Linked DNA regions of Geothrix sp. 21YS21S-2. The protein of the gene in region 1 interacts with the protein of each later gene in a pairwise test. Links are inferred from orthologs where the notes say so. Each region holds a gene or a part of one and is shown in the gene's direction. Other genes may lie near its edges.

Region 1 (2,985 bases):
GGGCTCACCCCGCGGTTCCGGGTGCTCACCTTCGACTGCCGGGGGCAGGGGCGCTCGGATGCTCCCCTCGAGGGGCCCTACACCGCGGCGCAGATGGCCCAGGATGCCTGGGAGCTCCTGGAACACCTGGATATCCGGAGGCCGTGGCTGGCCGGGCTCTCCAACGGAAGTTCGGTCGCCCTGGAGCTCCTGGCCGCCCATCCGGGAGCCTTCCCCGGGGCCGTGCTCACCAGCGCCATGGCCCGCACGGACTTCACCATGCGCCTGCGGCTCGAGCACTGGCTGCACTGCCTCGACCTGGGCGGGCCCGGGCTGCAGTTCGACGCCGTGGCCCCCTACCTGTGGGGGGACCGGTTCCTGGAGGCCAGGTACCAGGTCCTGAAGGCCTACCATGAATCAAAAAAGGAAGACGGCAAACCTTTCCACGGTTCACGACACCAGATAACAGGTGCTCTCCAATGGGACATTCGGTCGCGGCTGATGGCCATCCAGGAACCGGTCCTGTGTCTGGCCGGCGCCGAGGATCTGCTAACCCCCCCCTGGAAGTGCCTGGAAGTCGCCCAGGCCCTTCCGTTCAGCCGCTTCGAACTGGTGCCAGGCATCGGGCACGCTTTCCCCGTGGAGGACCCCCATCGTTATTGTGAAAAAATGACGACCTTCATATCTTCTTATTAACAATTCCGGCAAGATTTTTTTGTCATTCTCTTCCGATGGGTTATGATTCTCAATCCCAACCTCGTTACCGTTACCCGCATCCCCAAGGGGGGAATCCATGCCCATTGAAACCCAAGCCCCGGCAGTCCTGAGTCTTCAGGATCTGAAGGAGCAGTCCATCGGCCGCCTGGCCGAGATGGGCAAAGCCTACGAGATCGAGAACCCGCTGGGCATGCGCAAGCAGGAGCTGATCTTCCGGCTCCTGGAAGCGCAGGCCCAGCGCGAGGGCCTGTTCTTCGCGGAAGGCGTCCTGGAGGTCCTCCCCGAGGGCTTCGGCTTCCTGCGCGCCCCCGAGCACAACTACCTGGCCGGCTCCGACGACATCTACGTCTCCCCCAGCCAGATCCGCAAGTTCGGCCTGCGCTCGGGCGACACCCTCTCGGGCATGATCCGGCCTCCGCGCGGCGACGAGAAGTTCTTCGCGATCATGCGCATCGACGCCATCAACTTCGATCCGCCCGGATCGGCGAAGGAGCGCGTCCATTTCGACAACCTGATCCCCCTGTACCCCACCCAGATGCTCAAGATGGAGCGGGACCCGCAGGAGCTGAGCACGCGCGTCATGGACCTCATGACGCCCCTGGGCAAGGGCCAGCGCGCCCTCATCGTCGCGCCGCCCCGCACCGGCAAGACGGTGCTCATGCAGAACATCGCCAACAGCATCACCCTGAACCACCCGGAGGTGTTCCTCATCGTGCTCCTCATCGACGAGCGCCCCGAGGAAGTGACGGACATGGAGCGCAACGTGAAGGGCGAGGTGGTCTCCAGCACCTTCGACGAGCCTGCCACGCGCCACGTCCAGGTGGCCGAGATGGTCATCGAGAAGGCCAAGCGCCTCGTGGAGCACAAGAAGGACGTGGTGATCCTGCTGGACTCCATCACGCGCCTGGCGCGTGCCTACAACACGGTGGTGCCGCTGAGCGGCAAGGTCCTCTCCGGCGGCGTGGACTCCAACGCCCTGCAGCGGCCCAAGCGCTTTTTCGGCGCGGCCCGCAACATCGAGGGGGGCGGCTCGCTCACGATCATCGCCACGGCGCTGATCGAGACCGGCTCCCGCATGGACGACGTGATCTTCGAGGAGTTCAAGGGCACCGGCAACTCCGAGATCTGCCTGGACCGCAAGCTCAGCGACAAGCGGATCTTCCCCGCCATGGACATCCAGAAGTCGGGCACCCGCAAGGAGGACCTCCTCATCGAGGCCGCCAGGCTTGCCAAGATCTGGGTGCTGCGCAAGATCCTCAGCTCCAGCGGACCCGTGGAGAGCATGGAGCTGCTGCTGGACCGGCTCGGCAAATCCAAAAACAACGACGATTTCCTGGCCAACCTGCAGGACGCGCCGGCTCCCGGGGGCCGGCGATAGGAATTCACAGGGCGTTTCCCGCGTCGGATTGGACGGATGCTCCCCACCATGGGAGTCTGGACCTGCACCTCCCGGAGGACCGCATGGCCCAGATCGAGATCCCGCTTTCCAGCCGCAAGAAGATCGCCCTGGTCGCCCACGACCACAAGAAGCCCGAGCTCCTCGAGTGGGTGCAGTTCAACAAGGCCCTGCTGCTCGAGCACGAGATCTTCGCCACGGGCACCACCGGGACGCTCCTGGAGCAGATTCTGGGCCCTGACATCACCAAGCTCTTCAGCGGCCCCCTGGGCGGCGACCTCCAGATCGGCGCCAAGATCGCCGAGGGGGAGATCGACCTGCTGATCTTCTTCTGGGATCCCCTGGAGCCCGCGCCCCACGACCCCGACGTCAAGGCCCTGCTGCGCATCGCGGCGGTGTGGAACATCCCCGTGGCCTGCAACCGGTGCTCGGCGGACTTCATCATCTCCTCGCCCCTGATGACCGAGGAATACATGCGGCTGGTGCCCGACTACCGGGCGCACCGGGACCGGCTCAAGACCGACAACTAGGAGGCTGGCGGCGCGTCACCTGTTCCTCTTCCATGCCGGCCGCGCGTCGGCGTCCGCCACCGCCCGCCCCAGCTCCAGGATGAACTGCGCCTGCTGCACCATGCCCCGCAGGTCCCAGGCGGGGTCGTACCGGTCCGAGGGGCGGTGGTAGATGCCCTGGTAGGAGGCGCCCTTGGCCCGGGAGGCCTCCGGGTTCTCCAGGTAGTCCCGCTGGCCCAGCAGGCTGAAGCCGGGGCTCAGGGCGGGGATGCCGGCCTTGGCGAAGGGGTAGTGGTCGCTGCGGAAGTAGAGGCCCTGGGTGTCGGGCTCGGGCTTGCGAAGGGTCATGCCCAGGGAGGCCGCGACGGTGCGGCCCAGGTCGAG
Region 2 (2,856 bases), 230 kb from region 1 along the record:
TCCACTTGGGGGCCTTGGGGTCGGCGGTGGCGTTGAGCTCCCAGGGCTCGGGGCGATCCTTCGAGCTCTCGTAGGCGACGTCGGAGGTGTAGTACTCGTCGGCCAGGCCCGCGAAGTGGTGCCCGAACTCGTGCACGAAGACGTAGGGCGCGTAGAGGTTCCCGGCCGCCACGGTGCTGAACTGCCCGAAGATCCCGGCGCCGCCGTAGGTCTCGCCGTTGACGAGGATCTCCAGGAAGTCGTAGGGCGCGAAGGAGGCGGCGTCACGCAGGGCCCGGTTCTCGAAGGTCAGGATGTAGCGCTCGCTCCCGAAGGCGTCGTAGGCGGTGCCCAGGGGGCTGCGGCGGTGGACGCCGGTGGAGGGCCGGGACACGCCCGGGGCGTCGGCGGGGGGGCACAGGGCCCAGACGTTGAAGTCCTTCCGGTGCTCCCGGAAGGGGGACCTGGCGAAGAGGGCCTCGGTGAGCCTGCGGGCCTGCTGCTCGAACCGGGGCAGCTCCTCACGGGTGTAGCCGTCGCCCAGGATCAGGAGATCCACCTTTTCCGCCGGGGCGCCGGACCGCTGGATGGCGATGAGGGCGCCGGGGGAGGGCGGCGGGGCGGAATCGACCGACATGTCCGCGGGGTCCAGGGAGAACGACCAGATCTCGCGGAAGGCGTTCCGGGCATCCCGCTTCTTGACGTTGATCTGGACGGGGCCTCCGGGACGGGGGAAGCGCAGGGACTCGGAGAAGGTCCGCGGGGTGGAGCGGGCCTCGCCCGTGGTCTCCCACTCCCCGTAGATGGAATTGAAGCCCCGGGAGAAGAGGACCCGGTTGGTCGCGCGGTCCACCACCTCGAAGAAATACTTGCCCAGGTTGGAGGTGTCCAGGGCCTTGGCGGGGTCGCCGGGCCAGGGAAGGGGCTCCAGGACCGTGCGGTCCTGGGTGAAGGTCTCGGAGGCGGCGGTTCCGGTGTGGTAGTAGTCCACCCGAAGGGTCCGGGGGGCCTGGGCCATCAGTGCGGAAGCGAGGAACAGGGCGGAAAGGGTACGTAGCATCACAAGCCTCATGGATACTCCTATACTAGAACATTCCAGGAATCCCGCCGAACCCAGGCCCCCTTCGAGGTCCCCATGCTCACCCCCAGACAACGCCAGCACCTCAAGGCCAAGGCCCACCCCCTCAAAGCCAACGTCCACATCGGCAAGGCCGGGCTCACCGACGCCCTGGCCCAGGAACTCGACGTCATGCTCGAAAGCCTCGAACTCATGAAGCTCCGCCTCAACCAGAACACCCCCGAGGACGAGGCGAGCGCCGTGGAGGCCCTTACCGCCAAGGTTCCCGGCCTCGAAGTGGTGCGCGTCCTGGGCCACACGGTCCTGGTGTTCCGGGCGAGCCGGAACAAGCCCACCGCCTATCCCCTGCCCTGAAGGGAGTCCGGCGTGCCCTACCTGTCCTGGAGCGAGGGAGGCGTCGTGAGGCGCCACGAGGTTGCCGATCCGGTGCAGCTGGGCCGGGATCCCGTGCTGTGCCCCGTGGCCCTGCCCGGGGACGTCAGCGTCTCGCGGGCCCACGCCATGCTGGCGAAGGTGGGCGGCCGCTGGTGGATCCGGGACCTGGAGTCCCGCAACGGCACCCTGCTCAACGGGCTCTCGGTCTCCACGCCCATCGGGAGCGCCCTGGAGGACGGGGACGAGATCGGCCTGGGGGACTGGTGCCTGAAGTTCACGGAAGGGTTCCCCGGCCTGGACGGGATCAACTTCATCGAGGGCGTGGGCGACCTGTTCGCCGAGATCAAGCCCGAGCCCGGCCAGGCCATGGTGCTCCTGCGCGCCCTGGAGCTGCTGCACCGGTCCTCCGAGAGCCTGCTGCGGGAGGGCAGCTCGTACATCATGTTCCGCAGCATCCTGGCCGAGGCCCTGAAGCTCATGGGGGCGGAACGGGGCTTCGTGGTGATGGTGAACCCGGACGGGACCTGGCAGAGCCTGCACCGCGTGGGCGACGTGGAGGACCGCCAGGGCCTGTCCCATTCCGTGGTGGCCTACGTCCTCGCCCACCGCACCGGGGTGCTCAGCAACTCCCCCCTGATCGACCCCCGCTTCGGGGGCGAGAGCCTGCTCGAGCTCACCGTCGGGGCCGTCATGTGCGCCCCCATGGAGGTGGCCGGCGAGATCCAGGGCGTGCTCTACCTGGACCGCGCCCAGCAGGGCCGGCCCTTTTCCAGGTTCGATCTGGCCCTGCTGCAGGCCTTCGTGCGACAAGGCGCCGTGGCCCTGCGCCACACGGAGCTCGTGCAGAAGGCCATGCGCCAGGCCGAGATCCAGGGCGAGTATTTGCGCCTTCGGACCCTGCACGAGCGCATCGTCAAGCGCATGGGGGAGCTGCTGGGGGCCATGGGGTCGAGCCTGCGCTGGATCCAGAGCTATTCCGAGAGCGGCTACGGCGACCTGGCCGCGGTGCTTCGCCACCAGACCAGCCGCATCCAGCACCTCGTGGAATCCGGCCTCCAGGAGACCCTCCTGGAAGTGCCCCGGGAGACCCCCGTCTCCACCAGCCTCCAGGCCCTTCAGGAGGTGCTGGAGCCGGTGTGGCGGGACCTCCTCACCATCCGGAACATCCCACTGACCCTCGAGTCCGTCCCCGCCGGCACGGTGTGGGTGGCGGGGGACCTGGCCACCCAGGCCCTCATGGGTCTGGTGGAGCCCCTCCTCATGCGGGCCCCCGAAGGCGGAACCGTGCAGGGCCGCTGGCTGGATCAGACTTCGGACTGGACGCTGCGCCTGGCCTTCTCCTCCGGGATGGCCATCCCCACGCCGGACCCCTGGACCCTCCGGACCCTCCAGGAGTCGGGCATCCGCTGGCACTGGAACGACCA
Region 3 (2,957 bases), 1.7 Mb from region 1 along the record:
GCGGCACCGTGGTCACCGGCCGCATCGAAGCCGGCGTCGTGAAGGTGGGCGAGGAGATCGAGATCATCGGCCTGCGCGACACCGTCAAGAAGGTCGTCACCGGCGTCGAGATGTTCAAGAAGTCCCTGGACCAGGGCCAGGCCGGCGACAACGCGGGCATCCTGCTCCGCGGCGTGGAGCGCAAGGACGTCGAGCGCGGCATGGTTCTCGCCAAGCCCGGTTCCATCACGCCCCACACCAAGTTCACCGCCGCCGTCTACGTCCTGGGCAAGGACGAGGGTGGACGTCACACTCCCTTCTTCAACAAGTATCGCCCCCAGTTCTACTTCCGCACCACGGACGTGACTGGTTCCATCGAGCTGGAAGCGGGCCGCGAAATGGTCATGCCCGGTGACAACGTCACCCTGACCGTCGAGCTGATCGTTCCCATCGCCATGGAGAAGGGCCTCAAGTTCGCCATCCGTGAAGGCGGCCGCACTGTCGGCTCCGGCAGGGTTGACGAAGTCATCCAGTAAAGGACCACGCCATGCGTGACATCGTTCAGCTTCTCTGCACCGAGTGCAAGCGCAAGAACTACACCACCACGAAGAACAAGCGCACCACCACGGGCAAGCTCGAGTTCAAGAAGCACTGCCGATCCTGCGGGGGCCACAAGCTCCACCGGGAAGGCAAGTAGGAAGGGTCGAACAGGGTCCCGCGACAGCGGGATCCTGCTTTCCTTGGAAGCCCAGAGGGGAGTAGCTCAGCTGGTAGAGCAGCGGACTCCAAATCCGCAGGTCGCGGGTTCGAAACCTGTCTCCCCTGCCAATCTTGCTCGGCCCCAGCCAACGACAGCTGGGGCCAATTGCTTAAAAGACCTTTGAAAGCCGGGAGATCCCGTTGATTTCAGCCATCAAACATCAGGCCAAGGAGCTTCTCGCGGAGCTCAAGCGCGTTGATTGGCCCGGGAAGCCGAAAGTACTGAGCGCCGCCTATTCGGTGGTGATCGTATCGGCCTTCGTGGGCCTGTTCCTGTGGGCGTGCGACAAAGTCATCACCTGGGGGATGGCCTTCATCCTTCCTCACCACTAGTCCGGAGGACCCGATGACAGATCTGCTGGGTATGCCCGGAGAAACCTTGGCACCCCCGACCAACGAACGGAAGATGGCCTGGTTCATCATCCACACCTATTCCGGCTACGAGGCCAAGGTGATGGAGAGCCTCCGCCAGCGCATCAAGATGGAAGAGCGGGACGAGCATTTCGGCGACATCCAGATCCCCGAGGAAACCTACGAGGAGATGAAGGTCGACGCCAAGTCGGGACGCAAGGAGCGGGTGCTGAAAAAGCGCAAGTCCTTCCCCGGCTACCTGCTGGTTCAGATCGCGGTCACCAAGAAGGGTGCGAACTACGAGATGGAGGATGCCGATTGGCACCTCGTCCGCAACACCCCGAAGGTCACCAGCTTCGTGGGCGCCAACAAGAAGCGCCCCACGCCCCTCACGGACGACGAGGTGCGGCAGATCATGAACCACACCGAAGAGACCCAGGAGAAGCCCAAGCCCAAATACCACTTTGAAAAGGGCGAAAAGGTCCGTATCATAGACGGCCCGTTCGCCAACTTCGAAGGGGATGTGGAGGAAATCCACGAAGAGCGCTCCACCATCAAGGTGATGGTGACGGTGTTCGGTCGCAGCACCCCCGTGGAGCTCGACTTCATCCAGGTGGAGAAGCGCTAGCTTCCCGCCCTACAAGGCGACAGTCGCCGGCATGTGCCGGAATCCGTCGCGGGAGATCATAAGACATGGCCAAGAAGATCACCGGATACATCAAGCTGCAGCTCCCCGCCGGGGAAGCCACCCCTGCGCCTCCCGTGGGCCCCGCCCTCGGCCAGCACGGCGTGAACATCATGGAGTTCGTGAAGCAGTTCAACGCGAAGTCCGTGACCCAGGTGGAGAAGGGCACGATCCTGCCCGTCGTCATCACCGTCTTCGGCGACCGCAGCTTCAGCTTCATCCTCAAGACCCCCCCCGCCGCCGTGCTCATCAAGAAGAAGCTCGGCCTGGACAAGGGCAGCGCCATTCCCAACAAGACCAAGGTCGGCAAGATCACCCAGGCCCAGCTTGAGGAGATCGCCAAGGTCAAGATGCCCGATCTCAACGCCGGCAGCCTCGAGGCCGCCATGCGTTCCATCGCCGGTTCCGCGCGCTCCATGGGCGTCGAAGTCGTCGACTAGGAATCCCTTCAACGGAGTCCCGCATCGTGCGGGAAACCCGGCAACCGCGACCGTCATCGCGGAAGATCTTTTGAGCAGGAGTTAATATGGCAAAACCTGGAAAGAAGTACCAGGCTGCCGCCTCCAAGATCGAAGATCGCCCCTACGACCTCGTTGAGGCCCTCGGCGTGATCACGGACCTGGCGTTCGCCAAGTTCGATGAGACCGTGGAAGTGCACATGAGGCTCGGCGTCGACCCCCGTCACGCGGACCAGATGGTCCGTGGAACGATTGTCCTGCCCCACGGCACGGGCAAGACCATGCGGGTGGCCGTCATCGCCACGGGCGAAAAGATCAAGGATGCGGAAGCCGCCGGTGCGGATATCGTGGGCGGGGACGATCTCGTGGAGCGCATCGCGGGGGGTTTCCTGGAATTCGACGCCCTCGTCGCCACCCCGGACATGATGAAGGGCGTGGGACGTCTCGGCAAGGTGCTGGGTCCCCGCGGCCTCATGCCCAACCCCAAGACGGGCACTGTGACCTTCGACGTGGCCAAGGCCATCAAGGAGATCAAGGCCGGCAAGGTCGAGTATCGTGTCGACAAGACGGGCATCATCCATGCGGGCGTCGGCAAGGTCTCCTTCGGAGTTGAAAAGCTCAAGGAGAACGCCAAGGCCCTCATCGATGCCGTCCACAAGGCCAAGCCGTCCGCTGCGAAGGGCAAATATGTGAAGGCTATCCACATGGCCTCCACCATGGGCCCC

Evidence for each region.
Region 2: the proteins of rho (region 1) and RAH40_RS06930 interact in binary tests that used the Escherichia coli proteins (3 or more experiments, as listed by UniProt). The link is inferred for Geothrix sp. 21YS21S-2 from one-to-one orthologs.
Region 3: the proteins of rho (region 1) and nusG interact in binary tests that used the Escherichia coli proteins (3 or more experiments, as listed by UniProt). The link is inferred for Geothrix sp. 21YS21S-2 from one-to-one orthologs.

Annotation. Positions count from the first base shown.
Region 1 is NZ_CP132910.1:1,295,382-1,298,366, reverse strand. The notes cover bases 107-2,938. They hold rho (transcription termination factor Rho), read left to right. Parts: upstream 107-802; coding sequence 803-2,074; downstream 2,075-2,938. Other genes in these bases: RAH40_RS05880 (M28 family peptidase), read right to left, coding at 2,638-2,938; RAH40_RS05885 (methylglyoxal synthase), read left to right, coding at 2,158-2,622; RAH40_RS05895 (alpha/beta fold hydrolase), read left to right, coding at 107-675. Outside these bases: more of RAH40_RS05895, read left to right, coding at 1-106; more of RAH40_RS05880, read right to left, coding at 2,939-2,985. UniProt on the Escherichia coli protein: Facilitates transcription termination by a mechanism that involves Rho binding to the nascent RNA, activation of Rho's RNA-dependent ATPase activity, and release of the mRNA from the DNA template.
Region 2 is NZ_CP132910.1:1,524,845-1,527,700, reverse strand. What follows is about bases 60-2,762. They hold RAH40_RS06930 (YhbY family RNA-binding protein), read left to right. Parts: upstream 60-1,114; coding sequence 1,115-1,411; downstream 1,412-2,762. Other genes in these bases: RAH40_RS06925 (GAF domain-containing protein), read left to right, coding at 1,424-2,762; RAH40_RS06935 (IgA Peptidase M64), read right to left, coding at 60-1,039. In the rest of the region: more of RAH40_RS06935, read right to left, coding at 1-59; more of RAH40_RS06925, read left to right, coding at 2,763-2,856.
Region 3 is NZ_CP132910.1:3,036,368-3,039,324, reverse strand. The notes cover bases 127-2,930. They hold nusG (transcription termination/antitermination protein NusG), read left to right. Parts: upstream 127-1,144; coding sequence 1,145-1,717; downstream 1,718-2,930. Other genes in these bases: rplA (50S ribosomal protein L1), read left to right, coding at 2,301-2,930; rplK (50S ribosomal protein L11), read left to right, coding at 1,783-2,214; secE (preprotein translocase subunit SecE), read left to right, coding at 880-1,071; rpmG (50S ribosomal protein L33), read left to right, coding at 527-676; tuf (elongation factor Tu), read left to right, coding at 127-515. Also shown: more of tuf, read left to right, coding at 1-126; more of rplA, read left to right, coding at 2,931-2,957. UniProt on the Escherichia coli protein: Part of the processive rRNA transcription and antitermination complex (rrnTAC). The complex forms an RNA-chaperone ring around the RNA exit tunnel of RNA polymerase (RNAP).